4 regions of the Allobosea sp. P1_B10 genome follow, and region 1 is predicted to be linked to each of the others. Evidence: predicted binding sites of a transcription regulator. Region 1 holds the regulator's gene; each other region holds the start of a gene.

Region 1 (4,667 bases):
ATTCGTCGGGCTCGTACAACGTCTCGACCCTGGCCGCGATCATCACCGCCGCCTGCGGCGTGCCCGTTGCCAAGCACGGCAACCGCGCCGCCTCTTCGAAATCCGGGGCCGCCGACGTGCTGATGGCGCTGGGCGTCAAGGTCGGGCTCGATCCGGCCGCCACCGCCCGGTGCATTTCCGAGGCCGGCGTCGGCTTCATGTTCGCGCCGACGCACCATGCCTCGATGCGCCATGTCGCGCCGGTGCGTACCGAGCTCGGCACGCGCACGATCTTCAACCTGCTCGGCCCGCTCTCAAACCCGGCCGGCGTGACGAAGCAGCTTGTCGGCGCCTTCTCGGAGACCTGGCTGGAGCCGATGGTGCGGGTGCTGTCGTCGATGGGTTCGCAGCGCATCTGGGCCGTGCACGGCTCCGATGGGCTCGACGAGATCACCACCACGGGCCCGACCCGCGTCGTCTCGCTGGACAATGGCAAGGTCGAGAGCTTCTCGATCAGCCCCGATGACGTCGGCCTGGCGCGCGCGAAGGCCGAGGATCTGCGCGGCGGCGAACCCGCACAGAACGCAGCCGCCCTTAGCGCCGTGCTCGACGGCGAGAAGACCGCGTTCCGCGATATCGCGGCCTTCAACGCCGCCGCCGCTTTGCTCGTCGCGGGCAAGGCCGGCGACCTCCGTGACGGTCTGGCCCAGGCAAACGCCGCGCTCGACTCCGGCAAGGCCAAGGCGACGCTGGCGACGCTCATTTCCAGCTCGAACGCGTGAGCCGGCGATGACCGACATTCTGGCCAAGATCGAAGCCTACAAGCGCGAGGAGATCGCGGCTGCCATGGCCGCGGTCCCGCAGGCGCGGATCGAGGCCATGGCCGCGGCGCAGACCGCGCCCCGCGGGTTCGCCGACGCGCTCGCCGCCAGGCATGTGCAGGGCCAGCCCGCGCTCATCGCCGAGATCAAGAAGGCGAGCCCCTCCAAAGGCCTGATCCGCGCCGATTTCGACCCGCCATCGCTGGCGCGCGCCTATGCCGAAGGCGGGGCGGCGTGCCTCTCTGTCCTGACCGACGCACCCTCCTTCCAGGGCAAGCCCGAATTCCTGACGCAGGCGCGCGAGGCCTCCGGCCTGCCGGCCCTGCGCAAGGATTTCCTCTATGAAACCTATCAGGTCTACGAGGCGCGGGCCTGGGGCGCCGACTGCATCCTGATCATCATGGCTGGCGTCGACGATGCGGCGGCGCGCAGCCTCAACACGGCAGCCCGCGACCTCGGCATGGACGTCCTCGTCGAGGTCCATAACGAGGCCGAACTGGAACGCGGCCTGAAGCTCGACAGCCGCTTGCTGGGCATCAACAACCGCGACCTGCGCAGCTTTCATGTCGACCTCGCAGTCACCGAGCGGCTCGCACCGCTGGTGCCGGCCGACCGCATCGTGGTCTGCGAGAGCGGCATCTTCAGCCATGCCGAAGTGCTGCGGATGAAACAGAGCAAGGTCGAGACCTTCCTTGTCGGCGAGAGCCTGATGCGTAAGCCGGACGTCGCGCAGGCCACCCGCGAACTGCTCGGCGCATGAGCGGCCTAAGCCACCTCGATGCGCAGGGTCAGGCGCATATGGTCGATGTCGGCGACAAGGCCGAGACCTCGCGTATCGCGATCGCCGAGGGCCTCGTGATCATGCTGCCCGAGACGCTCGACATCGTGCGGCGCGGCGACGCCAAGAAGGGCGACGTGCTCGGCACCGCCCGCCTCGCCGGCATCATGGCCGCCAAGCGCACCCATGAACTGATCCCGCTCTGCCACCCGCTGCTGATCAGCAAGGTCGCCGTCGATCTCACCATCGATGAGACGCTGCCCGGCGTGCGCGTGCGCGCCGAGGTCAAGATGAAGGGGCAGACCGGCGTCGAGATGGAGGCGCTGACTGCCGTCTCGGTGGCCTGCCTCACCGTCTACGACATGGTCAAGGCTGTCGATCGCGGCATGCGGATCGAGGGCATCCGCCTCGTCCACAAATCCGGCGGCAAATCCGGAACCTACGAGGCTGCGCCCGGCTGATGGCACTGACCCCGGTCAAGGTCGCACTCAAGGCGCTGCTCGACAGCGTGCCTGCCACGACGCCTGCGGAGACAGTGCCTCTCGCGCGCGCTACGGACCGAATCCTGGCAGCGCCGGTCACCGCCCTGAGAACCCAGCCGCCTTTCGCCAATTCGGCCATGGATGGCTATGCCGCCCGCGCCGAGGATCTCCGCCCCGCCACCCAACTGCGCGTCATCGGCGAATCAGCCGCCGGCCGCGCTTTTGCAGGCACTGTAAGCCCCGGCGAAGCCGTGCGCATCTTCACCGGCGCGCCGATGCCCGAAGGCGCCGACACCATCCTGATGCAGGAGAACGCCGACGGCGTCGGCAGCGCGACGATCACGGTCCGCGAGGGCGCGGCCAAAGGCCGTTTCGTCCGCCCGGCCGGCCTCGATTTTTCGCAAGGTGACGTGCTCCTGCCGGCCGGACGCCGGCTCGACAGCGCGGCGCTCGGCCTCGCCGCCGCCGGTGGGCACCCCACGCTGCCCGTCCGACGCAAGCCGCTGGTCGCGATCCTGGCCACCGGCGACGAGCTCGTGTTGCCGGGCGAGACGGTCGGACCCGACCAGATCGTCGCCTCCAACAGTTTTTCACTGGCGGCCATCGTCGAGCAGGCCGGCGGCACCGTGCTCGACCTCGGCATCGCGCGCGACAACCACCCCGATCTCGCCGCCAAGATCGAGCGCGCCAAGGCTGTCGACGCCGATGTGCTGATCACGCTGGGCGGCGCCTCTGTCGGCACGCATGACCTGGTCCAGGAGGCGCTGAAGGCGCAGGGCATGGATCTCGGCTTCTGGAAGATCGCCATGCGGCCGGGCAAGCCGATGATGATGGGCCGGCTCGGCCGCATGGTCGCGCTGGGCCTGCCGGGCAACCCCGTCTCGTCTATCGTCTGCGGCCATCTCTTCGTGAGCCCGCTGATCGAGGCTCTGCTGGGCATGCCGGAACCCGAGCGCGACCGCTCGGAGCCAGCCACCCTGGAAACCGATATGGCGGCCAACGATGAGCGCGAGGACTATGTCCGCTCGGAGCTGACCCGGAGCGCGGATGGCTGGTTGGTGACGCCGTTCTCGAAGCAGGATTCCTCGATGCTGAGCCTGCTCGCCCGCGCCGATGCGTTGACCATCCGACCGGTCCTGGCGGAGCCGGCAAAGCGCGGCGACGCATGCCGGATCCTGCGGCTGCGCTGAGCTTGCTTGCAGAACACAACGCGAACGTGTATACCGTTCTTGATTTGTTTCGAATCTGCTCGAGGGAGCGCCCGCTGGGACCATGCTGACACGCAAACAGTTCGAACTGCTTCGTTTCATTCAGGAACGCCTCCGCGAGAGCGGCGTCCCCCCTTCCTTCGACGAGATGAAGGACGCACTCGACCTCAAGTCGAAATCGGGCATCCACCGCCTGATCATGGCATTGGAGGAGCGCGGCTTCATCCGCAGGCTACCCAACCGCGCCCGCGCGCTTGAGGTCATCAAGATGCCGGACGGCATCGCAGGCGGACAGGCCGGTCGCCCGCGCTTCAGCCCATCGATCGTCCAGGGCGGGCTCAGCAAGGCCAAGCCGGCCGCTGCGCCGCCTGAGGAGGACGCGCGCAACATGGTGGCGATCCCGGTAATGGGACGCATCGCCGCCGGTACGCCGATTTCGGCGATCCAGAGCCGCAGCCACAGCGTCTCCATGCCCGCCGACATGCTGGGTTCCGGCGAGCATTACGCGCTCGAGGTTCGCGGCGATTCGATGGTCGAGGCCGGCATCCTCGATGGCGACACGGTCGTCATCAAGCGCCAGGATACGGCCAATACCGGCGATATCATCGTCGCCCTCATCGATGACGAGGAAGCGACGCTGAAACGCCTGCGCAAGCGTGGTTCATCGATAGCCCTCGAAGCCGCAAATCCCGCATATGAGACGCGCGTACTTGGTCCCGACCGGGTCAAGATCCAGGGTCGGCTGGTCAACCTGTTCCGACGCTACTGACAAGCTGAATGCGCTTGGAAAGCGCGCGACCGACCCGGATTGGCCGTTGCGCGACGCTTTCCGCATGGAGGCGGCGCGCGCTCTATAGGGGCTCGGCCTCTCCGGCATCGGCAGGTTCGCTCGCCGGGCTCACCGGCGCCACTGCTGCCGGTTGCTGGCTCGGACGAGAACTCGACGGTGCAGCGGCCCTGCCGCCGGTGCGCGTCCAAGGTCGCTCGACATCGGCGCGCTCGGCCTGGAGCACGCGCCATCCGCCTGCCCTCGATATCAGCGAGGTCGCGCCATCGCGCCCCAGCGCAATGCGGTCGACCAACTTGGCGGCACAGGGCGCTGACCACGGTATCGGCGTGACCACGAGGTCGGCGCGGGCACAATCCTCGATGATGCCAAGCCGCTCGCGCGCATAGGCGATGCTGCGGCCGTCCTTTGTGCGGATGACACAGCCCAGCGCATCGCAGGCGGCGCCCTGGCGCAGGCTCGCATCGGTCGGCGCGCGATTGTCACCGTCAGCGTTCAGCCATTGCTGGATGACGAAGGCGCTCGGCCGCCCGGCAACGATCAATCGCTCGTCGCTGCCGCGCACCGCGATGCCGGAGCCGTCGCGCTCGACAAGCACATCGGGGCGCTCGG
Region 2 (4,667 bases), on a different contig from region 1:
CGACGACTGGATCCTCCCAGATCTGCGGATAGACCAGCCCGGAAAAGGCGAGCGTGAAGAGCCGTTCCGACAGCCCCGCCTTCGACAACGCCTTGCTGCGATGCACCGCCGTCGTCAGCCCCGATGCCGTCTCACGCCGAACCGCCCGCGCTGTCTGCATCGTTTCCGCCTCTTGGTCGGCTCACTGCGATGGCGATCCGACTAGAGAAGCAGCGTGACGGTGGGGTGACGCCTGCGCGCCCCGGCAGTTGCAGGCGCAAGCGCGCGGTCAACAGGAACGTGAAACCGATTGCGGCGGTTCGGGGCTGAAATCCGCGCGACGATCGCCATATTGCGCTTCGAACACGAAGCTGCTGAACGTAGCGGCCGGGCCATTGGCCCGCGGCAGAGAAGGAGACGGATATGGGCCTGATGAGCATGTTCGGGACAGAGAAGAGCCAGGACGAGACCTTCCCGGTGCAGTTCTCGGAGGCCGAGTGGCGCGCCAAGCTCACGCCCGAGCAGTATCATGTGTTGCGCGAGCATGGCACCGAGCGCGCCGGTTCCTGCGCCCTGAACTACGAAAAGCGCGCCGGCACCTTCACCTGCGCCGGTTGCGGCAATCCGTTGTTCACCGCCGGCAAGAAGTTCGAGAGCGGCACGGGCTGGCCGAGCTTCGACCAGCCGCTCGAAGGCGCGGTCGGCGTCACGGAGGACCGCAAATTCGGCATGGTCCGCACGGAAGTGCACTGCGCCCGCTGCGGCGGCCATCTCGGCCACGTCTTCCCCGACGGCCCGCCGCCCACTGGCCTGCGCTACTGCATGAACGGCGTCGCAATGGATTTTGCGCCGGCGGCGTAAGGTCTATTGCCGATCGCGTTCGAGCCGGAACGCGCCTTGATCGGCCTTCTCGCAAAATCAGGGCTTCGCGGGTGCGCTCCCGCGAAGCCCCTTTTGGTTCAGTCGACGTTCTTGATCGTCGCGACCGTGGCGCCGGGCAGCGGCCTGAACAGCAGGATGCACTGACCGCTCGTATCGGTGACGACCCATGGGTGCGTCATGAACGTGTCCTGGCTATAGCTGCGGCCGGGGGCCACATCGCTGTAGTGCTCGCGCTTGCCCTCATAGTTCAGCCAGTAAATCTTGACGCGGCTCTTGCTGTCGTTCTTGAACTGAACCTTGGCAGCCTGGTTGCTATCCGCTGACTTGATCGAGCGCTCGCTCGTGCAGTCTTCGGCAGCCAGCGCGGCGGTCGAAATCGTCAGGCCGACAAAAGCGACGCAGATATTTTTAAGCATGGACATTGGAATGATGATCCGGCGGGCCGGCCAGCGGAATGCTGCCGTCCGGTCGTCATGACGGCCAAAACGAACTTACGCAACGTCAAACAACATCCCGAAGGCGCTGTTCGCGTTGCCATTTTCAGTCTTGCAGGTTTAGAGCGTCACCACTTGGCTCAGCCCGACACCGGCACCGCCCGTCGCGCCAGCGCGGCCGCATCGACGCTGTGTGGGAGGTCGCCAAAGTGACCAGACCAACGCCCCTCGAGCCGCGACGCGATGAAGGCGTCGGCGACCTTGTGCGACGAGTAGCGCAACAGCAGCGAGGCCTGCAGCATCACGGCCAGCCGCTCCGTCAGCCGCCGGGCCTGGCCCTCATGGCCGATCAGCCCTGGCAATCCCCCAGTCAGCGCCGCCAGTTGAGCATCGTAGCGCCGGTCCGCGCCCTTCACTTGGCGCAACTCGTCTAGCAGGGCTGCCAGCGACCCCGGCTCGCGCTCGAGCGAGCGCAGCACGTCGAGGCAGATGACATTGCCCGAGCCTTCCCAGACGGAGTTCAGCGGCGCCTCGCGATAATGCCGCGCCATCGGGTTCTCCTCGATGAAGCCGTTGCCGCCATGGCATTCCAGCGCCTCGACGACGACGGCCGGCGTGCGCTTGGCCACCCAGTATTTGGCGATCGGCGCCCCGATCCGCGCAAGCAATCGCTCGCTCTCGGATCCCTCCTGGCGGTCAACCGCCGCAAACAGCCGAAAAGCCAGCCACGCGGCTGCCTCGGCCTCAATGGCGAGGTCTGCCAGCACGTTCTGCATGATCGGCTGGTCGATCAGCGCGCGCTGGAACGCCCTGCGATGCGTTGCGTGATGAGCCGCCAGCGCAACAGCCTGCCGCATAAGCCCGGCGGACGCCGCCGCGATATCGAGCCGGGTGTTGTGATTCATCGCCAGCCCCGTGCGCAGGCCCCGGCCGGGTTCGCCGAGCAGATGACCGATCGCCCCGCGGAACTCGACCTCCGAGGACGCATTGGAGCGGTTGCCACACTTGTCCTTCAGGCGCTGGATCGCGACGCCGTTGCGCGTACCGTCAGGCAGCCAGCCGGCCACGACGAAGCAGGAACCCCCCTCCTCGGTGCGTGCCAGCGTCAGGAAGACGTCGGACTGCGGCACGGAGAAGAACCACTTCTGGCCATGCAGCGAAAACGTCCCGTCGCCGTTGTCGTGCGCGACTGTTTGGGTCTGGCGCAGGTCGGAGCCGCCTTGGGTCTCCGTCATCGCCATGCCAACGGTGGCGCCGGACTTCCCGCCCGCCGAGCCCTGGCTCGGATCATAGGCCGCAGATGAAATGAGCCCGCCCCATTCCGCCCAACGCGCCGGATCCTGCTTCAGGATCGGGATTGCCGAATAGGTCATGCTGATCGGACAGCAGATACCGCTCTCGGCTCCATACCAGAGATATTGCAGCCCCGCGCGCGCCACTTGCGCGCCCGGGCCGGGCCGGTTCCAGCACAAGGCATGGGTCTCCTGGCCGATCGCCAGCCCCATCAGCTCATGCCAGGCGGGATGGAAGGCGACCTGGTCGATCCTGTTGCCAAAGCGATCATGCGTGCGCAGTTCCGGCGTGTACCGGTTGGCCTGCCGGGCCAGTTCCTGCACATGGGCCGAGCCGACGACGCGCCCGGCCTCATGGAGGCGCTCGCTGGCCCAGTCTCCGCCGAAGGCCGCAATTGCAGCAGGCAGCACCGGATCTGTGGCAAAGGCGTCGTAATCCGCCAGCGGCGGGACCTGGTTGGTGGCGTCCCAGGCGGGATGAGCCCTGCTATCGCCTGCCATGCGCGCTCCTCCACCTTGGCCGACCATTCTATCGTCATGGTCGGGCTTGTCCCGAGCATCCGCGTCTTCTTCGATCGAGGACAGTGTTCAAGACGTAGGTGCTCGGGACAAGCCCGAGCATGACGGTGCTCAAATTGCTCGCTCGCGAAGGGCGCAATCCTGCCGCCACATCCCTATATTGACGCAAGAACGAATCACGATCGAATGGCCGCCTCTTGTCCGAGCACAACCTCACCTCCGCCCCCCTGCCCCGCCCCGGCGGCCTCGCCGCGCGCGCGGCAGCGCAGCCGACGGCCGGCTATCTCTCGGGGCTGAACCCGGAGCAGCGACAGGCGGTCGAGGCGACGGATGGCCCCGTGCTGGTGCTCGCCGGCGCGGGTACCGGCAAGACCCGCGTGCTGACCACGCGCATCGCCCATCTGATTGCGACCGGGCGCGCCTTTCCCTCGCAGATCCTCTCCGTCACCTTCACCAACAAGGCGGCGCGCGAGATGAAGGAGCGCGTCGCCAAGCTCGTCGGCCCCGTGGCCGAAGGCATGCCATGGCTGGGCACCTTCCACTCGATCTCGGCAAAGCTGCTGCGTCGCCACGCCGAACTGCTCGACCTGCGCTCAGACTTCACCATCCTCGATACCGACGACCAGCTGCGCCTGATGAAGCAGGTGATCCAGGCCGAGGGGATCGACGAGAAGCGCTGGCCGGCGCGGATGCTGTCGGGCTTCATCGATTCCTGGAAGAACCGCGGCCTTGCGCCCAAGGACGTCTCGCCGGGCGAGGCCGCCGTCTTCGCCAACGGCAAGGGCGGCAAGCTCTACGCAGCCTACCAGGACCGGATGAAGACATTGAACGCCGTCGATTTCGGCGATCTTCTGCTGCACTGCCTGACGCTGTTCCGCGAACATCCCGACGTGCTCACGACCTATCACGAGCGGTTCAAATACATCCTGGTCGACGAGTACCAGGACACCAACACGGCGCAATACCTCTGGCTGAGGCTGCTGGCCCAAGGCCGGCGCAACATCGCCTGCGTCGGCGACGACGACCAGTCGATCTATGGCTGGCGCGGCGCGGAGGTCGACAACATCCTGCGCTTCGAGCAGGATTTTCCTGGCGCGGTCGTGGTGCGACTGGAGCGCAACTATCGCTCGACCGGCCATATCCTCGCCACCGCCGCAAAACTGATCGCCCGCAATGAGGGCCGCCTCGGCAAGACCCTGCGCACCGAGGACGAGGCCGGCGAAAAGGTCACGATCACCGGCGCCTGGGACAGCCAGGAAGAGGCCCGGCTGATCACCGACGAGATCGAGGCGATGCAGTCCAAGGGTGCAAACCTCGCCGAGGTCGCGATCCTGGTGCGCGTCTCCGCACAGATGCGCGAACTGGAAGAGCGCTTCGTCCAGACCGGCATCCCCTATCGCGTCATCGGCGGGCCCCGTTTCTACGAGCGCGCCGAAATCCGCGACGCCATGGCCTACCTCCGCTGCGTCGTCAGCCAGACCGACGATCTCGCCTTCGAGCGCATCGTCAATCAGCCCAAGCGCGGCCTTGGCGACGCGACCATCCAGATCCTGCACAACCA
Region 3 (4,667 bases), on a different contig from region 1:
CCCGGACGGCCGGGTCATGATCGTCGGCGAGGCGCCCGGAGCCGACGAGGACCGGGCCGGCCTGCCCTTCGTCGGCCGCTCCGGACAATTGCTCGACCGGATGCTCGCCGCGATCGGCCTGACACGCAAGGAACACGTCTACGTCGCAAACCTGCTGCCCTGGCGGCCGCCCGGCAACCGCACTCCGACGCCGCAGGAGGTCGCGATATGCCTGCCCTTCATCCAGCGCCAGATCCAGCTTGCCGACCCCGATATCCTGGTCTGCATCGGCGGCCCCTCGGCGCAGGGCCTGCTGGGCCTCAGCGGCATCATGGCCTCGCGCGGGAAATGGCAGGAATACGACACCGGTACGCGGCGGATCCGGGCGCTCGCGACGCTGCATCCGGCCTATCTGCTGCGGCAGCCGCTCCAGAAGCGACTTTCATGGCGCGACATGCGCGCCCTCAAGGCTGCGCTGGATCCGCCAGCCTAGCCCATGCGGGCTATTCGCCTGTCCGGCGACGAATGAGCGCTTGAGTTATGCACGCTGCTCCCCGACATTGCGCGGAGATTTGCCGAGGACCACACCATGAAATGGGAAGACTATCGCCAGTCCGACAATCTCGAGGACAGGCGTGGCGGCGGCGGTGAATTCGCCGGCATTCCTGGCGGTCGCGGCGGCATGGGCATTGGAACGATGGTCGTACTCGGCCTGCTCGGCTGGGCGCTCGGCATCGATCCGCGCATCCTGATCGGTGGCGCTGAAATGATCGGCGGTATCGGTGGCCGGCAGGCCCCGACGCAGGAGACACGACGGTCCTCGGGGCCTCCGCAGGACGAGATGGGTCGGTTCGTCTCAGCCGTGCTGGCGCAGAACGAGGACGTCTGGACCAAGGTCCTGCCGCAGCAGGCCAACACCCGCTACCAGCCCCCGCGCCTCGTGCTCTTCACCAATGTCGACCGCTCCGGCTGCGGCACCGCACAGGCTGCGATGGGGCCGTTCTACTGCCCCGAGGACAAGAAGGTTTATCTCGACCTCTCCTTCTTCCAGGAAATGCAGCGCAAGCTCGGTGGCGGCGGCGACTTCGCCTATGCCTATGTCATCGGCCACGAGGTCGGCCACCACATCCAGAACCTGATCGGCATCCTGCCCAAGGCCAACCAGTTGCGCGAGCGCTCCTCGGAGCGCGAGGCGAACGCGATCTCGGTGCGGATCGAGCTCCAGGCCGACTGCTTCGCCGGTGTCTGGGCGCACAACGTCCAGGCCATGGGTCGCGTCGAGGCGGGCGATGTCGAGGAGGCCATCAAGACCGCCTCTGCGATCGGCGACGATCGCCTCCAGAAGGCATCGCGCGGCCAGGTCGTGCCCGATTCCTTCACCCACGGCTCGTCAGCGCAGCGCACACGCTGGTTCAACACCGGCCTGCGCACCGGCTCCATGCAGAGTTGCGATACTTTCAGGACCGACCAGCTCTAGAGGCAAGCACCTTAGTTCCGGCGTTCCGGATTGCGCCGCTGGCCCGGACAAGCTCCGTAGCAGCGCAACCCGGAGTGGGCGCCCAAGGGAGCGATGGGCCACTTGAGGGATCCCCGGACGACGCTGACGCTTCGCCCGGGATGACTGCGCCTTTCCAAACCACAGGGCGCGCTAGCCGCGGTATTGCGCCTCGGTGACCTGCTCCATCCAGTCGACAGGCGAACCGTCCTGCTTTTCCTGGAGCGCGATATGGCTCATGGCCGTGGTCGCGGTGGCGCCGTGCCAGTGCTTTTCGCCCGGCGGGAACCAGACGACATCGCCGGCCCTGATCTCCTCGATCTCGCCGCCTTCGCGTTGCGCCCAGCCACAACCGGCGGTGACGATGAGGGTCTGTCCCAGCGGATGAGTGTGCCAGGCCGTGCGCGCGCCGGGCTCGAAAGTGACCAGCGCCATCGCGATGCGCGCGGGCTCCGGCGGGCTGAACAGCGGGTCGATCCGGACGCTGCCGGAGAAATAGTCCGCAGGTCCCTTCCCGGAAGGCTGCGAGCCGCTTCGCTTGATTTCCATGATGGTCTCCTGAGGGGCGTCGCGCCCAACGGCACGCGCACCTTGTGATACGCAAACGCGATAGACCGGTTCTAGCGCGAAGCCGCGACCATCAGCCAGGCGAACGCTCGCGCCTGACGCCCAGGCGACGCGGCGCCGCGCCCAGCCTGCCGGCGAGGACCGCGCCCTTCGGCAACACCAGGCCGGCGCGCAGGCGCCGGGCGCCAAAGGAAATCGCAGCACGCTCGCGCAGGGAGCCGGCCACGCCGCGCAGCGGGATCAGTGCGGCCGCCTCTGGCGCCAGCAGCAGGTGACGGTCGACGGCTTGAGTCCAGTGCGCCTGCGGGGCATCGCCGGCATCGAGCAGAACGAGCCAGTCCCCGCGCGCTACCGCAGCGCCGAGATGCCAGCCCTCGCCTGCACCGCCCTTGAGATAACTGGCGCCCGTCGCATCGGCGAGGCGCTCGATATCGCTGTTGCCCGTAGAATCGACGACGACCGCATGACCCAGGAAGCCGTCGGCCACTGCCGGGATCAGCACCGAGAAGGTCGCGGCAAGAGCACTGGCTGAGCCATCGGCCCGGATCACGGCTGTTAGCATGGGCAGATCAATATGACGCAGCGCAACATGTCGCAATCCTGTCACTTGAATTTCGTTCCTGTTATGTTCACATAGAAAGAACAGGAACATGCCGATTCCCGGCAGTTTTTTTCAGGGTTCCGCGCCATGCGCCAGGCTGTGTCATCCAGCGTTACCTCCGGCCAGCCCCGGCCTTCGGCTCGCGCGCCCCATATGCTCAAGCGCCTCGACAGCGAGCCGGCTTCGGTGGCGGCCCGTGTCGCCCCCGCCGAGGCGCTGGCCTATGCCGGCCACCGGATCGACCCCGAGCGCCGCCGCGGGCGGGGCGCCACGATCAATCCGGGCGGCCGCTTCGAGAGCGAGCAGCGTTTCGCGGAGGATGACGGCTGGGGATCGCTCGGCGAACTGCCCGCCTTCAAGACCGAAGTCTCCGTCGAGAAGCCGCGCACGATCATCACCCGCAACGATTCACCGGATATCTCCTTCGATCGCTCGATCAATCCCTATCGCGGCTGCGAGCATGGCTGCGTCTATTGCTTTGCCCGCCCGAGCCACGCCTATCTCGGCCTGTCGCCGGGACTGGATTTCGAGAGCAAGCTGACAGCCAAGCCGGACGCCGCGATCCTGCTCGAGAAAGAGCTTTCCGCTCCCGCCTACCAGCCGCGCACCATCGCGATCGGCACCAATACGGATGCCTACCAGCCGATCGAAAAGAAGCTGCGGATCATGCGCGGCATCCTGGAGGTGCTGGCCAAGTTCAATCATCCGGTCGGCATCGTGACCAAGTCGGCGCTCGTTCAGCGCGATATCGACATCCTGGCGCCGATGGCGGCGCTCGGCCTTGCCAAGGTCGCGATCTCGCTGACGACGCTCGATCCGACGGTCGCCCGGACCATGGAGCCGCGCGCCGCCTCGCCCGCGAAGCGGCTCGAGACGATCCGGAAGCTCTCTGAGGCCGGCATTCCCGTTACCGTGCTCGTCGCCCCCATCATCCCGGCGATCAATGAGCACGAGATCGAACGCATCCTGGATGCGGCCAAGGCCGCTGGCGCACGCGAGGCCGGCTATGTGCTGCTACGCCTGCCGCTCGAGGTGAAGGAACTGGTCCATGACTGGCTGCTCACGCATCACCCCGACAAATTGCGCCATGTCGTCTCGCTGATCCGCTCGACGCGGGGCGGCAAGGATTATGATTCGGCGTGGGGCCAGCGCCAGGTCGGATCGGGTCCCTATGCCTGGATGATCGGGCGGCGCTTCGAGATGGCGGCCGAGCGCCTTGGCTTCAACGGCGCGCGCCTGCGGCTGCGCAGCGACCTCTTCCTCAAGCCGGAGAAGGAGAGAGCGCAGCTCAGCCTGTTCTGAACTCGCCATCTGTCCCACCGACCATTCAGGAGCGGCAGGGTGCTTTGGCCCTCGGGGTTGCTTCGCTTGCCTCGCAATAAGGTGGATGGCGTCGGCAGGCTCTGGCAACGCGCGACAAGTTTCGCCATAAGCCCGGCCATGACAGCCAATTTCAGCCGCGAGCGAGACGCCATCCGCAAAGGCCTGTGGCCTCTGGCCGGTGTCGACGAGGTCGGGCGTGGGCCGCTCGCCGGTCCGGTCGTGGCGGCAGCCGTCATCCTCGACCCCAAGGCGGTGCCAGAGGGGCTGTGCGATTCGAAGGCGTTGAGCGCCATCCGGCGCGAGGAGCTGTTCATCGAGATCGCAGCTTCGGCTCTGGCCATCGGTGTCGCCAGCGCGACCGCGATCGAGATCGATGCGATCAATATCCGGCAGGCGACCCTGCTGGCGATGCGCCGCGCGGTGAAGGCGCTGGCGGTCGTGCCGGTCAGCGTTCTCGTCGACGGAAACGATCCGCCGGCACTGGCCTGCACCTGCGAGGCCGTGGTGCAAGGCGATGCAAGCATCGCCTCGATAGCGGCGGCCTCGATCATCGCCAAGGTCACGCGCGACCGGATGATGGCGCGGCTGTGCCGGCGCTACTCGGTCTACGGCTTCTCCCGCCATGTCGGCTATGGCACGCCGGAGCATCGCGCGGCGCTCCAGGAGCACGGGCCCTGCCCCGAGCACCGCTATTCCTTCGCG
Region 4 (4,667 bases), on a different contig from region 1:
CGCCTTTGCGTCGCGCGAGGGCCGCCCGGTCTCGACCGTGAGACGTCGGACCGCGCCATCCGTCCGGAAGATGCTGATCTCGAAGGCGCGCCCACCCTCGCCGCGCAATTCCAGCACGCGGGACGCCTCGGCGATCAGCCGCGCGATCACCGTCTCCAGCCCCTCCACATCGAGCAGGGGCTCGGCGAAATGGCGCTCGACGACGCATTCGGGCGGCGGACGCAGCGGCGTGATGCGCGCATCCTCATGGCCGAGCGTGCGCCGAAGCCGGGTGGCGACCGCGTCGCCGAACCGCGCCGACAGCGTCATCGACGGGCGCTCGGTGAGATCGGCCAGGGTCTTCAGACCGGCACGCGACAGGGCCGTGACGGTCTCGGACGGCAGTTCGAGCGCCGCGATCGGCAACGGACGCGCCATCGCTTCGTCGCCGCCCGGCGCGACAATGCCGCCCGGGCCAAAGCGCGACGAAGCCCGCGAGGCCTCGGGCGTGCCGGCAATCGCGCTGCGCAGGCCCAGCCCCCCGGCGCGGAGTTTCCTGGTGATCAGATCGACAAGCGCCGCCTCGCCGCCGAAGAGATGGGCGCAGCCGGTGATGTCCAGCATCAACCCATGGCCTGGATCGAGCGCCACCAGCGGCGTGAAACGATCGCAAAAGGCGGCCAGACGGAGGATGAAGCGGGCATCGGCCTCGGGCTGGGCCTCCAGCGCCACGAGATCGGGAATGCGCGCGCGCGCATCGGCCAGCGTCAGGCCGCGCCTGAGCCCCAGCGCAACCGCGCGGCGGTCGCATTCGCAGAGCCGCAACGCGCCACGATCCTTCTCGACGAGGACGAGCGGGCGCTTATCCGGCTCGTCGCAAGGGGGCCTCTCCCGCAGCAGCCGGTCTGTCGCCAGGAAAGGAAACCACAGGCTGAGATAGCGGCGCGACATCGGCAGAACTCTGGGGGTGGGGTGTTCCGGCGGCGGGCCGGGCTGGTCTCTCCTGGAAAGCGGGTCTTTCCGGGAAAGCAGGCCTTTCTTGGAAAGATTGTCGGTCACGGCTCCACTCCACACGCCACTCGCACTCACCCAGGCCGCCGCGATTGCGCAGCAGCGTCACATTGAAAGACGGATCTCCCGGCGCATTCGCCTCCAGTGCGCGCGAGGGCAGAGCCCGGACCTGCCAGCGTGTGCGCGCGGCGCTCGAATCGGGGTTGGCCACAGCGCGCAGGAGCAGGACGGCGACGCCTGAGCCTTCAGCCGCGAGCGCCAGGCGCCGACTCGCGGTCAGATCGAGCAGGCGCGGCTCGCCCCAGGGCTCGATCAGCACCGCGCCCAGCGCCGAACAGCGTGCCGCCTCGGCCCCGGCTCGCAGCACGCCCTGCGCATCGCGCGCCCGCACCAGCAGGATACGCGCGGGATCGAGGCCGAGTTCGGCGAGACCCGGCGGGTGCAACCGCCCTGTCTCGGCATCCAGCATATCCTGCCGGACCCACAGGATCGGACGCAGGCCGGCGGACCGGATCGCGAGGCCGACCGCAAACCCCGTCGCCGCGGCGAGATCGGCGGTCCCCGGCGCATAGATCTCATGGAGAGCGGCCCGGGCGATGCCGCCACCCAGGGCCGCATCGAGCGCCGGCACGCCAAAGGTCACCTGCCCCATGGCCGCAGGCGCACTCAACCGCGCGGCCTGCGCGAGTTGGCTGCGGAGTTCGGCCAGGAGAGGACGGTTGGTGTTCATGCATGCCAGCGCAAATTGTTCTCTATTTGTTCCTTATAGAATGGCCCCACCGCGAAGGCGAGTCGCGATTGAGGGCAGTGCCATTATCCCGGGGAGAGCGGCGCGAAGAGCCGGGCTCCATTCCCGAGCGCTCCCCTGAAAAGGTCAGGCAGGGATCCCGGTCGCCCCGGGGTGACAGCGCGGTTCTCGCTGGGATTCGATACTCCGCAAAAGGCCGTCGCCCCCGACCTTTTCGCAACCTCGGCCCAGCGCAGATCGCGTTCGACGCCATGCATCCCGCCATGCCACTATCGCTCACCACAGCCAGAGAGACATCAATGCCTACCGCTCGCGCCAAAGCCTACCGCACCCAGCACTGGAACCTCACCAAGCCCTCCGCGAGCGGACAGCACGGCATCGTCGTCTCGCAGAACCGCGAAGCAGCTGAAGCGGGCGCAGCGATCCTCGAGGCCGGCGGCAATGCGGCCGATGCGGCGGTGGCAGCCTGTTTCGCCCTGGCGGCAGTCGAGCCCTGGAACAGCGGGCTCGGCGGCATCGGCTTCGCGCTGGTGCTCAAGGCCAATGAGACGCGGGCGCAGGTCGTCGATTTCGGCCCCGTCGCGCCCCATCGCGCCGACCCCGCCGACTACCCGCTGACAGGCGCCATGAAGAAGGACCTCTTCACCTGGCCGGAGGTCGTCGGCGACAAGAACATCCACGGGCCGCTGTCCTTCTGCATCCCGTCCTCGGTCGCCGGGTACGCCAAGCTGCAAGAGAGCTTCGGCTCCGGCATGCCGGTCTCGGATCTGCTGGCACCCGCGATCGCGCTGGCCAAGCGCGGCATGGCGCAGGACTGGTACACCACGCTCAAGATCTCCTCCTCGGCCTCCGTGCTGCGCCTCTATGAAGAGAGCGCGCGGATCTACCTGCCGGGCGGCCTTCCGCCTGTGCCGCCCTATCAGGGCGAAGCTGGCTTCTTCACGCTGGGCAATCTCGGCGCGACTCTGGAGCGCCTGGCCAAGGCCGGCCTGCGCGATTTCTACGAGGGCGAGACGGCAAGGCTCCTGGTCGCAGACATCGCCAAGGCAGGCGGCGTCGTCGACTCCGAGGATCTCGCCAACTGCCAGGCGACGCTGCGCGAGGCGCCGGTGATCGACTGGCGCGGCAGCCACCAGATCCACACGGCAGGCGGGCTGACGGCGGCTCCCACCCTTGCCCAGGTGGTCGCGGGCATGGATTCCGCGGCCCTTCCCGCGAGCGGGCCCGACGCAGCCTGGTTCTCGCAGCTGTCGGCTGTGATGCGCGAGGCCTATGCCAGCCGCCTCGAGGGGCTCGGCGCCGCGACCGCCAAGGAGCCCGGCGACACCTGCACAACGCATCTCACAGTCGTCGACGGCGAGGGCAATCTCGTCTCGGTCACGACCACCCTGCTCTCCTCCATGGGCAGCCGCGTCGTGCTGCCGGAGACCGGCATCCTGATGAACAACGGCATGATGTGGTTCGATCCGCGGCCAGACAGCGCCAACGCGATCGCGCCCGGCGCGCGCCCGCTCTGCAACATGTGCCCCGTCATCGTCACCCCCACCGACGGCAGCTGGCCGCGCATCGCGGGCGGAGCATCGGGCGGGCGCCGCATCTTGGCGAGCGTCTACCAGATGCTCGCCTGGAGCCTGGATTTCGGCATGGACGTCGACACAGCCGCCCATCAGGCGCGCATCGACGTCTCCGGCCCCGGTTCCACCAGCGCAGACCAGCGCCTGCGCGACGACGTGCTGGACGCGCTGGAGCAGGCCGGCAATCTCTCGATCGTCGAGCACGGCGTGCTTCCGATCAATTTCGCCTGCCCCAACTTCATCGTCGCGAGCCCGCGACAGGCGGAGGGTTGCAGCGACGTGGTTTCGCCCTGGTCGGCAGCCGTCGCCGCGCAGGCGTAAGGCGCGGGCAGCGCTCCTCACGACACGTCCTGCACGATCGCGCGCCTGCCCCTCTCGAGAGAGGGGCAGGCGTTTTCACAGCCGGCTATCCGGTCGGACGGGCCGCTAGCCGTCGCCGCCAAACGGCATCGGTCCCACACTGGGACGACCCTGCTTGCACGGCCGCCTTGGGGATTATGCCGCAGCGCAGCATTTCTCTAAAATTGAGCGGATATACGCCCATAAAACAGGCATCCCGTTGCCGGCGAACGTAAGAAAATAAGGATTGCTCATTTTATAATCATATATTTGGGCATGCCGCTCGCCTTGCCCCGCGCTGAGCGCAGCCACATTCCAAAAATTAAAGCGACCGTTAAGTCATCATGCGTTCTGCGCATGACGGAATTGAAGGATCGCCTCTGTTTGCGCCAGCGGGGCTACCTTATATGCAGTGCACAACGAATTCATCGCTGTCGGGGTTAACGCCCGAAAAAACCAAGGACTTTTCGCCATGTTCGTCACCATGATCGCTGCCAAGATCCGTGCCTTCCTTCGCTACCGCGAGACCGTTCGCGAGCTCTCGCGCCTGAGCGACCGCGAGCTCGATGATCTCGGCCTCTCGCGCTCGGAGATCCCCTTCATTGCGCGTGCCCACGCTCTCTGAAGCAGCGCGCTTTTCGAAGCTGCCGCTTACAAAGTAGTTCTCCCGGGTCCTGAGTCCTCCCCTCGGATCTGGTCGAAGAGCGAATGCCCGCTTTCGAGCGGGCATTTTGCGTTCTGGGGTCGTGTGATCCCGAAAACCGGGAGCCTCGCGCCGATTCCCGCCATGCGGGCCGCCAGCGTCTCTTGACCTTTGGCCTGCCTGCGGACACATCGCTGGCATGACAGCCAACTCATCGTCCACCCGTACTCCCGTCCACATCATCGGCGGCGGCCTTGCCGGCTCCGAAGCCGCCTGGCAGATCGCCCAGGCCGGCGTGCCGGTCGTGCTGCATGAGATGCGGCCTGTCCGCGGCACCGACGCGCACAAGACCGAGGGCCTGGCCGAACTCGTC

Evidence for each region. The regulator LexA, encoded in region 1, represses DNA repair genes until DNA is damaged. The targets are predictions, from matches to a motif close to TGTTCNNNNTGTGTTCNG.
Region 2: a site for LexA is predicted at 3,274-3,291, ahead of AC1D2L_RS06910 (ATP-dependent helicase). Genes of this name have one in related genera too.
Region 3: a site for LexA is predicted at 2,657-2,674, ahead of AC1D2L_RS15855 (PA0069 family radical SAM protein). Genes of this name have one in related genera too.
Region 4: a site for LexA is predicted at 1,737-1,754, ahead of AC1D2L_RS00950 (ImuA family protein). Genes of this name have one in related genera too.

What each region holds. Positions count from the first base shown of each region.
Region 1 is NZ_JBFTZP010000004.1:301,507-306,173, forward strand. It holds gene trpD (anthranilate phosphoribosyltransferase) at 1-761, shown strand, start outside; gene trpC (indole-3-glycerol phosphate synthase TrpC) at 769-1,560, shown strand; gene moaC (cyclic pyranopterin monophosphate synthase MoaC) at 1,557-2,039, shown strand; gene AC1D2L_RS12050 (molybdopterin molybdotransferase MoeA) at 2,039-3,250, shown strand; gene lexA (transcriptional repressor LexA) at 3,333-4,037, shown strand; gene AC1D2L_RS12060 (ComEC/Rec2 family competence protein) at 4,120-4,667, opposite strand, start outside.
Region 2 is NZ_JBFTZP010000002.1:456,079-460,745, reverse strand. It holds gene AC1D2L_RS06930 (BtaA family protein) at 1-160, opposite strand, end outside; gene msrB (peptide-methionine (R)-S-oxide reductase MsrB) at 412-840, shown strand; gene AC1D2L_RS06920 (VHL beta domain-containing protein) at 939-1,283, opposite strand; gene AC1D2L_RS06915 (acyl-CoA dehydrogenase family protein) at 1,436-3,088, opposite strand; gene AC1D2L_RS06910 (ATP-dependent helicase) at 3,304-4,667, shown strand, end outside.
Region 3 is NZ_JBFTZP010000007.1:63,281-67,947, reverse strand. It holds gene AC1D2L_RS15875 (uracil-DNA glycosylase) at 1-472, shown strand, start outside; gene ypfJ (KPN_02809 family neutral zinc metallopeptidase) at 569-1,456, shown strand; gene AC1D2L_RS15865 ((R)-mandelonitrile lyase) at 1,628-2,023, opposite strand; gene AC1D2L_RS15860 (hypothetical protein) at 2,115-2,603, opposite strand; gene AC1D2L_RS15855 (PA0069 family radical SAM protein) at 2,796-3,944, shown strand; gene AC1D2L_RS15850 (ribonuclease HII) at 4,083-4,667, shown strand, end outside.
Region 4 is NZ_JBFTZP010000001.1:191,086-195,752, forward strand. It holds gene AC1D2L_RS00945 (Y-family DNA polymerase) at 1-930, opposite strand, end outside; gene AC1D2L_RS00950 (ImuA family protein) at 842-1,720, opposite strand; gene AC1D2L_RS00955 (gamma-glutamyltransferase) at 2,038-3,633, shown strand; gene AC1D2L_RS00960 (DUF1127 domain-containing protein) at 4,124-4,276, shown strand; gene trmFO (methylenetetrahydrofolate--tRNA-(uracil(54)-C(5))-methyltransferase (FADH(2)-oxidizing) TrmFO) at 4,494-4,667, shown strand, end outside.